Regions from separate parts of the Pseudophaeobacter sp. 1A16562 genome, predicted to be linked through region 2. Evidence: riboswitches for the same ligand, from Rfam matches in the RefSeq annotation. Region 2 holds a riboswitch; each other region holds the start of a gene.
The links. A riboswitch is a leader RNA that binds a small molecule or an ion and turns the genes downstream of it on or off. The one in region 2 is predicted to bind cobalamin.
Positions count from the first base shown of each region.

Region 1 (2,195 bases), on a different contig from region 2:
TTGACCGTCAAGGCGGTGAAACGGCTGGAGGCGGCGGATGCGGTGCTGTTCGACGATCTGTCCTCGGGGCCGATCCTGACCCATGCCCGCACGGACGCCGATCTGGTCGGGGTGGGCAAACGCGCAGGCCGCCCCTCCCCCCGGCAGGACCACGTCAGCCAACTCTTGGTCGAATACGCAGCAACCGGGGCGCATGTGGTACGGCTGAAATCCGGCGATTCCGGCGTCTTTGGCCGTCTGGAAGAAGAAATCACCGCGCTGCGGCAGGCAGGCATAGGGTTCGAGATCGTGCCCGGCGTCACCGCGGCCTCGGCAGCTGCGGCGGCCGCCAATATCCCGCTGACCCGGCGGCTGACCGCACGGCGACTGCAATTCATCACCGGCCATGACGTGACCGGCGGCCTGCCCGAAGGGCTGAATATGACCGCCCTCGCCGATCCCGAAGCCACGACCGTTGTCTACATGGGGAAACGCACCTTTGCAGCGCTCGCCGAACGGTTGCTGGTGGCCGGGCTGCCGCCCGAGACGCACGCGCTGATCGCGCTGGGTGTTTCGACCCCGGATCAGTCGCTGTCCTGCCACACGGTGGGGGAACTCCCCGAGGTCCTGCGCGCGATGGAGACCAAGGCACCGGTGCTGATCCTCTATGGTCCCCTGGCCGATGAGGACCTTCCCCGCTGATCGCCCATATGCCGCAATTGAAACACGGATGACGCGCCAGACACGTTGACAGCTTTGTGAGCGCTGTGTCATCTCTGAAAGACCAAAGGTTCCGACGGGTCCAAGACCCAAGGATGAAAAGGGAACACGGTGAGGTGTAGCCATCAGGCGCCAAATCCGTGACTGCCCCCGCAACTGTGAGCGGAGAGCCACCGGGCATAGCCACTGGTCCCTATCAGGACTGGGAAGGCCCCGGACCGGCATCGACCCGCGAGTCAGGAGACCTGCCGTTGGAAGACGTGGCCAGGATGGCCCAACCATAACCTATGTAATGCCGCCGGGTGAGGCGGCAAGGAGACAGAACATGCATATCGAACCCGGAATCGTAAACGGCGTCAAAATCGCCCTGTCCTATGCCACCGCCGCTGGCGCCATGGGCTTTGCTGCGAAAAAGACGATGGAAGATCTGGCCGCCTCCGGCATCGCATCCTTTGCGGCGCGTTCGGCCATTGCGACTGTCGGCGTCTTCACCTTCTTCGAAGTGCTGCCGCATTTCCCTGTGGGCGTTTCCGAGGTTCACTTCATCCTCGGCTCGACCCTGTTCCTGCTGCTGGGCGCTGCACCTGCTGCCTTCGGTCTGGCGATGGGACTTCTGATCCAGGGCGTGTTCTTTGCCCCGATCGATCTGCCGCAGTATTTCATCAACCTGACCACGCTGCTGGTCCCGCTGTTCGCGATGAAGGAACTGGCCAAGCGGATCATCGCTCCGAACACTGCCTATGTTGATCTGAAGTATTCTCAGGCGCTGGCGCTGTCGACCGCCTATCAGGCAGGCGTTGTCGGCTGGGTCGCTTTCTGGGCCTTCTACGGTCAGGGCATCGGCGCCGAAACCATGGCCTCGGTCTTTACCTTTGGTGCAGCTTACATGACCGTCATCCTGATCGAACCGCTGGCCGATCTGGCCGTTCTGGCCGCCGCCAAAAGCCTGCGCGGACTTGAGCGCAGCGGTCTGGTCACGCCCCGCCTTTATGCGGCTGCGTAAGCCTTTCGCTGACATCTGAAGTGTCACATAGCGCGGTCCCGTTTCGGGGCCGTGTTTCTTTTCCAAAGGCGCCAGACATGATTGATCTCACCCTTGTTGGCATTGGCACCGGCAATCCCCAGCATCTGACCCTGCAGGCGGTCGAAGCCCTGAACGGGCTGGATCTAATCCTCATCCCCAACAAGGGTGCCGGTAAGGACGATCTGGCCGGTCTGCGCCGGGACATCTGCAAACGGGTGATCAAATCGCCAGGGCCTGCGATCGTCGATTTCGACCTGCCGCAGCGCGATCCCGCGACACCAAGCTACCGACAGCGAGTGGACGACTGGCACGATGCCATTGCCGAGATCTGGCAAGAGACCATCGATCAGCACCTGCCCCGGGGCGGCAAGGTCGGCTTTCTGGTCTGGGGCGATCCATCCCTTTACGACAGCACCATGCGCATCGCCGCGCGGCTTCAGGCCCGGACCGAGGTTTCCCTGCACGTCATTCC
Region 1 covers NZ_JAXGFT010000002.1:269,576-271,770, reverse strand. The annotation lists gene cobA (uroporphyrinogen-III C-methyltransferase) at 1-681, shown strand, start outside; cobalamin riboswitch at 751-966, shown strand; gene SM764_RS03655 (energy-coupling factor ABC transporter permease) at 1,025-1,702, shown strand; gene cobF (precorrin-6A synthase (deacetylating)) at 1,780-2,195, shown strand, end outside.
Region 1: another riboswitch for cobalamin. It lies ahead of SM764_RS03655 (energy-coupling factor ABC transporter permease); the one in region 2 lies ahead of SM764_RS06420 (TonB-dependent receptor plug domain-containing protein).

Region 2 (2,195 bases):
CGTGATCTCGATGATTACAGTGGTTTCGTCGACAGCACTCTGAGGCGGCTACCCGGTGTCACCAGCATTCGGTCCAACCTCTCATTGAAAGAAATGAAGGCGTCGAGCAAGCTGCCCGTCAATGCAGCATCAATGAAATAGACTGCCGCGCAAGCTGGTTTTCCGTCGTGTTTGAACCGGAGCCTGTAACCGGCCACCGGACTGAACCTGTGCCCGCGACAGACCTTGTCGAAGATCTGGGCGTTCATGCGCGGTCTCGTACTGGAACGCTTGGGCGAAGATGGAAACGCCATAGCTTCGCCGGGATGCGGAAGAGGCGCGTTGCCGCCGCAGGGGCATTGCCAGGGGAAATCTGTCCGTGATGCGGGGCAGGGGGGACAGCCACGACTCCAGCCATTGGATTCGGTGGAGATCGGAACGGGGAACCATGCCGTAGCGTGGAATATCGCCTGCGCAAAGGTTGCGGTCGATGCGGCACAGCATTGCGTTTGCGGCATTGAAACCATCACTTAGCAGTTGATTTCAGGCGATTGTTGCTGGTGTGCGCGGTGCATTGTTTGAAAACTCCATCCTTGGCGGCGTCTACTCCTTCTTGACAGAGTAAATCCAGTTTGCCTAAGTCCGGCCATTCTGGTCCGGCTGGGAATACCATCCGGGTAAAAGGGAACATGGTAAGGCGTCGGAACAAGACGTCAAAACCATGACTGCCCCCGCAACTGTGAGCGGAGAGCAATGCTGCGATATGCCACTGCCCCAAGAGGGGGCGGGAAGGCGCGGCAAAGCTGCGACCCGCGAGTCAGGAGACCTGCCAGAAGGATCACCCAGTCCGGGTGCGGGGCGCGCCGAGGACGACGGACTTCCGTAGTGGTGGCAATTGAACCGTCTGTGGAAGCATTGCCTTCCAAAGACCGATGATCTGTACATGTTGCCCGAGATGGGCAGCCACTTTTCCTGCACCGAATGTGCAGGCTGGGAGAACTGAAACGATGCGCAAGGTAAGCTTGTCCCTGGCCGCCACCCTGATGGTCACTACCCCCGCAATTGCAACCGCCCAGGAGGCGGAGATCATCGATCTGGGCGAACTCATCGTCTCCGGTGGTTTTACCCCTGTCGAGGCGCAGAAATACGGTCGCTCGGTTTCGGTCGTGACCAGCGAAGAGATCGAACAGCGCGGCATCACCACGGTTCAGGATGCACTGCGGTCGGTCCCCGGCCTGATGGTCACCGGTGCAGGTGACAGCTTTACCCAGGTCCGCATCCGTGGCGCCGAAGCCAACCACACGCTGATCCTGATCGACGGCATCGAGGCCTCGGGCGGCGACAGCGACTATATCCTGTCTGGCCTTGATACCGCCAATATCGAGCGGATCGAGGTGCTGCGCGGTCCGCAATCGGTGTTCTACGGCTCCAACGCCTCGGCGGGTGTGATCAACATCATCACCAAGAGTGGCGGCATCGGCACCGAATACGGTGGCAGTGCCGAAGTCGGCTCGGACGGCTACCGGGCCTCGGCGCGGGTGTCGTCCCGAACCGAACGCGGCGGCATCTCGCTCAACCTCGCGCATGATAATGACGATGGCTACGATTTCTCCGGCAGCGGCGGCGAAGAGGATGGTATCCGCCGCAACACCGCGCAGGTGAAAGGCGACTACCTTGTGACCGAGCGGCTGAAGCTGGGTTTCAACCTGCGTGCCTCGGAAGAGCGTTTCGACAGCGACAGCACCTCCTTCACCGCGACCGATGCGGCCAGCTATGTGGTGGATGATCCCACGCAGTTCAGCGACCGCGATGAACAGCTGGCTCAGATCTTTGCCGAGCTCGACACGCTGGGCGGACGCCTGAAACATCGCCTGTCTTACGAGCGTACGGATTTTGACCAATCCTACAACGGCGGCGCCCTGACCGAGACAAAGACGGAAGCGGCGAAATACCTGCTGAGCTTTGGCCTTGATGGCCAGACGGTAGATCTGACAGATCACCTGCTGAACGCCATTCTGGAATGGGAAGAGGATTCCAGCCGTTCCAACCCGGCCTTTGCGCGCAAAACCAATTCGATCGCGCTGGAATACCGTGGCAGCTTTGCCAATGGTCTGGATCTGCAACTGGGCGTGCGCCGCGACAACAACAATGCCTTCGAAGATGCCACCAGCTGGAACGCCAGTGCGTCCTATACCTTTGCGGGCAGCGGTGTGCGC
Region 2 covers NZ_JAXGFT010000004.1:4,242-6,436, forward strand. The annotation lists gene SM764_RS06415 (Lrp/AsnC family transcriptional regulator) at 1-141, shown strand, start outside; cobalamin riboswitch at 615-827, shown strand; gene SM764_RS06420 (TonB-dependent receptor plug domain-containing protein) at 987-2,195, shown strand, end outside.

Region 3 (2,195 bases), on a different contig from region 2:
GCGGTTAAAGATGTGACCAAGCTGCAGGCGGACCTTGCAGCGGATTATTCCTTCCTGACGCCCTATTGGGCTCGGCGTCTGATCCGCGCCTATGGCACCGAAGCGCGGCTGATCCTGGGTGATGCGAAATCCGCCCAGGCGCTGGGGCGCGATTTCGGCGCCACCATCACCGAGCGGGAGTTGGACTGGGCGATTGCCAACGAATGGGTGCGCAGCGGCGATGATTTCCTGTGGCGCCGCACCAAACTGGGCCTGCGCCTGACCGAGGAAGAGCGCGCCGCGGTCGATGCCTATATCAAGGACAAGATTGCCGCGTAACGACGGGGCAATCCAAAACGCACCGGGCGTGGGCTTCCCTGCCCGGTGACACCTCTGCAGATGGTCTGGCCGTCTTAGAACTCCACCCCTTTCTGCGCCTTGATCCCGGCGCGGAAAGGATGTTTGATCTGGCCCATCTCGGTCACCAGATCCGCGATCTCGATCAGCTCTTCCTTGGCGTTGCGTCCGGTCAGAACCACATGAGTCATCGGTGGTTTCTGCTCAACCAGAAACTCCAGAACCTCATCCAGATCCAGATATTCATAGCGCAGCGCGATATTGATTTCATCGAGCAAAACCATTGCGTTGCGCTCATCCAGTATCATTTCCTTGGCCTTTTCCCAACCTGCGCGGGCCGCCGCGATATCGCGGGCCTTGTCCTGCGTTTCCCAGGTGAAGCCTTCGCCCATCGCGTAGAACTGGCACAGATCGCCGAAATGCTCCTCGATCAGGGTGCGTTCGCCGGTCTGCCAGGCGCCCTTGATGAACTGCACCACGGCGGATGGCATGCCGTGGGCGATGCAGCGCATGATCATGCCGAATCCCGAGCTGGACTTGCCCTTGCCGGGGCCGGTGTGGACGATGATCAGCCCCTTTTCACCGTCCTTATTGGCCATCATGCGGTCACGCGCCGCTTTCTTTTTCGCCATCTTGGACGCGTGCCGTGCCGCTTCTTCCTCGGAAATGCCGTTATCAGACTTTTCGGTCACCAAGTGCCCTCCTGCAGTTTGGCACCATGTCTTGACAAGGAAGCCCGCAATAGCGCAAGGGGATTTTGTTGGTTCCTGCGAAAGCAGGCGAAGAGGGAATGTGACACGGCCATCTGGCCCAAGCACAGCCGCCCCCGCGACCGTGACCGGAGAGGTCTCCACGCCACTGGGTAACACCGGGAAGGCCGGAGAACCGCAAAGACCCCGCAGCAATGCGGCGGCCTTGAGATCCGCAAGCCGGGAGACCTGCCAACAGACTTAATCTACGGGCGGACGGGGTGTGCCGCGACCGGATGAGAGCCGATTCATCCATACGGCTCCCCTCTGGCCTCTCCCCGTCTGTCTGACAGGACGCAAGGAGACGCCCGCCAATGGCGAAGGATACGGCTGAACAGCCCCCCAAAGGCAGCCCAGAGGTCACCCTGACCATCTGCACCACCTGCAAGCGCGAAGGCGTTGATCCCGAAGCCACCCGGCCCGGCACCCTGTTGCTGCAGGCGCTGCGCGCCGCCGACCTGCCCGACGGGGTTTCGGTGCGCGGCGTCGAATGCCTGTCCGCCTGCAAGCGCGGGTGTTCCATGGTGCTGAGCGGCGGCACCGAGCGCTGGAGCTACATCTACGGCGATCTGGATCCCGATCAACACGTTGATGACATCCTGCAAGGTGCGGCTGCCTATGCCGCGACCGACGACGGTCTGGTGCCCTGGCGTGCGCGCCCGCAGGTCTTTCGCAAGCAATCCATCGCCCGCATTCCCCCGGCGCCCCAGCCGGGTGAATGCCCATCCGAGGAGTAACCGATGAGCGATCTCAACAAAATTCCCGTCACCGTGGTGACCGGCTTTCTCGGCGCGGGCAAGACCACGCTGATCCGTCACCTGATGCAGAACCCGCAGGGCAAACGCCTGGCCGTACTGGTCAATGAATTCGGCACCGCGGGTGTGGACGGCGACATCCTGAAATCCTGCGCCGATGAAAACTGCCCAGAAAACAATATCGTGGAGCTGGCGAACGGCTGCATCTGCTGCACCGTGGCGGACGATTTCATTCCCACGATCGAGGCCCTGATGGCGCTGCCGGAAACGCCCGAACATATCCTGATTGAAACCTCCGGGCTAGCGCTGCCGAAACCGCTGCTGAAAGCCTTTGACTGGCCCGCGATCCGCTCGC
Region 3 covers NZ_JAXGFT010000002.1:283,573-285,767, reverse strand. The annotation lists gene glpD (glycerol-3-phosphate dehydrogenase) at 1-318, shown strand, start outside; gene cobO (cob(I)yrinic acid a,c-diamide adenosyltransferase) at 393-1,028, opposite strand; cobalamin riboswitch at 1,081-1,296, shown strand; gene SM764_RS03720 (DUF1636 family protein) at 1,400-1,822, shown strand; gene cobW (cobalamin biosynthesis protein CobW) at 1,826-2,195, shown strand, end outside.
Region 3: another riboswitch for cobalamin. It lies ahead of SM764_RS03720 (DUF1636 family protein); the one in region 2 lies ahead of SM764_RS06420 (TonB-dependent receptor plug domain-containing protein).

Region 4 (2,195 bases), on a different contig from region 2:
TGGGAGTGGGACCGCCTCATAGGGTAGGGAAGCCCGCGGGCTTCGTCCACCGCTGTTGACCGTCCGGCAGGGCAGGTGGCAGAGTTTTTCCCTGTATGTGGTGGAGAGTGTGTGATGACTGGGATGAGTTCAGATGGGGCAGGCCTGCAGGCCGGGCAGCCCTTTACGATCTACGCGGTGTCCGCCGCCAATGGCATTCTTGCTATCTGCCCGCTGCCCGGTGCCGGGGGCGACTACAAGGGGGATCTTGAGCTGATCCACGACTGGCAGCCCGGTCTGGTCATTTCCATGACCACCGAAGCCGAGCATGTCTCCGTCGGGGCCGCGACGCTGGGGGTTGATCTGCAGAGCATGGGAAGCCGCTGGGTGCATCTGCCGGTGGCGGATTTCGGTGTGCCCGGCCCGGAGGTGAACGAGGCCTGGCCCGGGGTCAGCGCCTCGGCGCGCCAGGCGCTGAACGGTGGCGGCCGCGTTCTAGTGCATTGCCGGGGCGGCTGCGGGCGCTCCGGCATGGTGGTGCTGCGCCTGTTGATCGAATGCGGTGTTGCGCCAGAGGCGGCGCTGAACCGGCTGCGCATGTCTCGCCCCTGCGCGGTCGAGACCGAGGCACAGATGGCCTGGGCCCGCAGCCGCTGAGCCAGAGGCAGCCCGCCGGAGCGGGCCCGGCTGTCATCCCGCTTTCTTCTTCACAGGGCGCGGCATTCATCTGATATAACCGGCGCCCCTCCTGTTGTTTGCTGGGTCGGCCGCTACGCCGCGCTGAGCGGGATGGCTTCTCCGAAGGAGCAGGGGCGATGCGGCAGGTGATCTGCGGGCTGCGCTTGTGGATCGCTGGACAGTAGCGCGTCGGCAAAACGGTCCAGACCGCTGCGCTCTGCTGCGGTGTCCACTTCGCAGAACACCCGGATCCTGTCGTGCGAGGCAAAAAAGCGCGCCGGGCAATGGCGGGTGCAGCCATCGAGCAGGCTGTCGCCGGTGATTTCAAAATCCTCTTCGGTCATATCCCGCGCGGTATCGAGTGCCCCGCACAGGGCCACCAGCATCCGTTCCAGTGCTGGGCAGCTTGCCCCGGTGTGTTGACAGGTTGTTGCCGCAAGTTCATGCGTTTTTGTCGTCCAGATCATCGCGCCCTCCGCGCTGAGGCAGGGGCATAAAGAGGGGGAGAGACATGTGGCCGGATGCTTGTCGGCCAGAACGGGCCGCGCAACAGGAGCCATCTCACCCGCTCCGGACACCCCGCCCGGTTTCGAGTTGTGCGATGGCAGGTCTCCTGACTTGCGGGTCATAGCTTCTCCGGTCCTTCCCGGCCGCAGGTCTGTACCTTGCGTCCAGTGGATCTTCCGGGGTCGCTCTCCGCCTACAGTTGCGGGGGCAGTCGTGGAATTGTTCTGGCCGAGAGAGGCCGGATCGCACCACGTTCCCTTTTCATCCCGGACCCGCAAAAGGCGGATCGCGGAAACCATCTGTGAAATGGGTAGCGGGTCGAAGGGCGAGTCGTCAATTCGCTTGTGTGAAAGTCGGAGAAATCCGCGCCAACGCCAGCAAGCCAGGTCAGCTAGCTGATTTGTGCAGGCGGATGCGGTGCCCTCAGGCCGTGCGGTTCAACCGTTCTTCGGTCAGCCGGGCGAAATCTGCCGCGCGCGCTTTGAATTTTTTATTGAGCGAACCGCGCGCCAGTTTGAAGGATTGCAGCAGCAACCGCCCCGACAGGGTCTTGGCCGTCAGGTTGAGCGAAATTGTTACACGGGTGCGCCGCGGCGACAGCGCCATCAGTTCGATCTCGGTTTCGCCGTTCAGCCCGCTGCTGTCGCCGGACAGCAGAATGCGGGTGACGGGATCATAGGATTTGAGAGCAATGCGCAGCTCGCGCGCCTTGCCGCGAAAGTTGAATTTGGCATCCCAGGCGAGGCCGTTTTCAGGCGTGCTGATATCGCCGATCCGTTGCACGTCGATGCCGCGCCGGATGGCCGAGCGTTCAAAGCTTTCAAAGTCCGACAGGGCTTCAAACACGTCGGCGATCGGTGAATCGATATCTTCTTTACTCGTGAAATCCATGACTCTGACGCCTGCTTGCCTGTTTTGATTGATCAATTCTCAGCGTGGCCGCGATATTCCCTTTAATCCAGTGTATCCGCAAGCCAGTTCTGCAACAGAAAATGTGCAATTGCTCCTTTTCGGGCAGGCTTCAGGATCGG
Region 4 covers NZ_JAXGFT010000002.1:101,662-103,856, forward strand. The annotation lists gene SM764_RS02865 (protein-tyrosine phosphatase family protein) at 115-636, shown strand; gene SM764_RS02870 (hypothetical protein) at 750-1,124, opposite strand; cobalamin riboswitch at 1,244-1,479, opposite strand; gene SM764_RS02875 (SRPBCC family protein) at 1,588-2,055, opposite strand; gene nudC (NAD(+) diphosphatase) at 2,118-2,195, opposite strand, start outside.
Region 4: another riboswitch for cobalamin. It lies ahead of SM764_RS02870 (hypothetical protein); the one in region 2 lies ahead of SM764_RS06420 (TonB-dependent receptor plug domain-containing protein).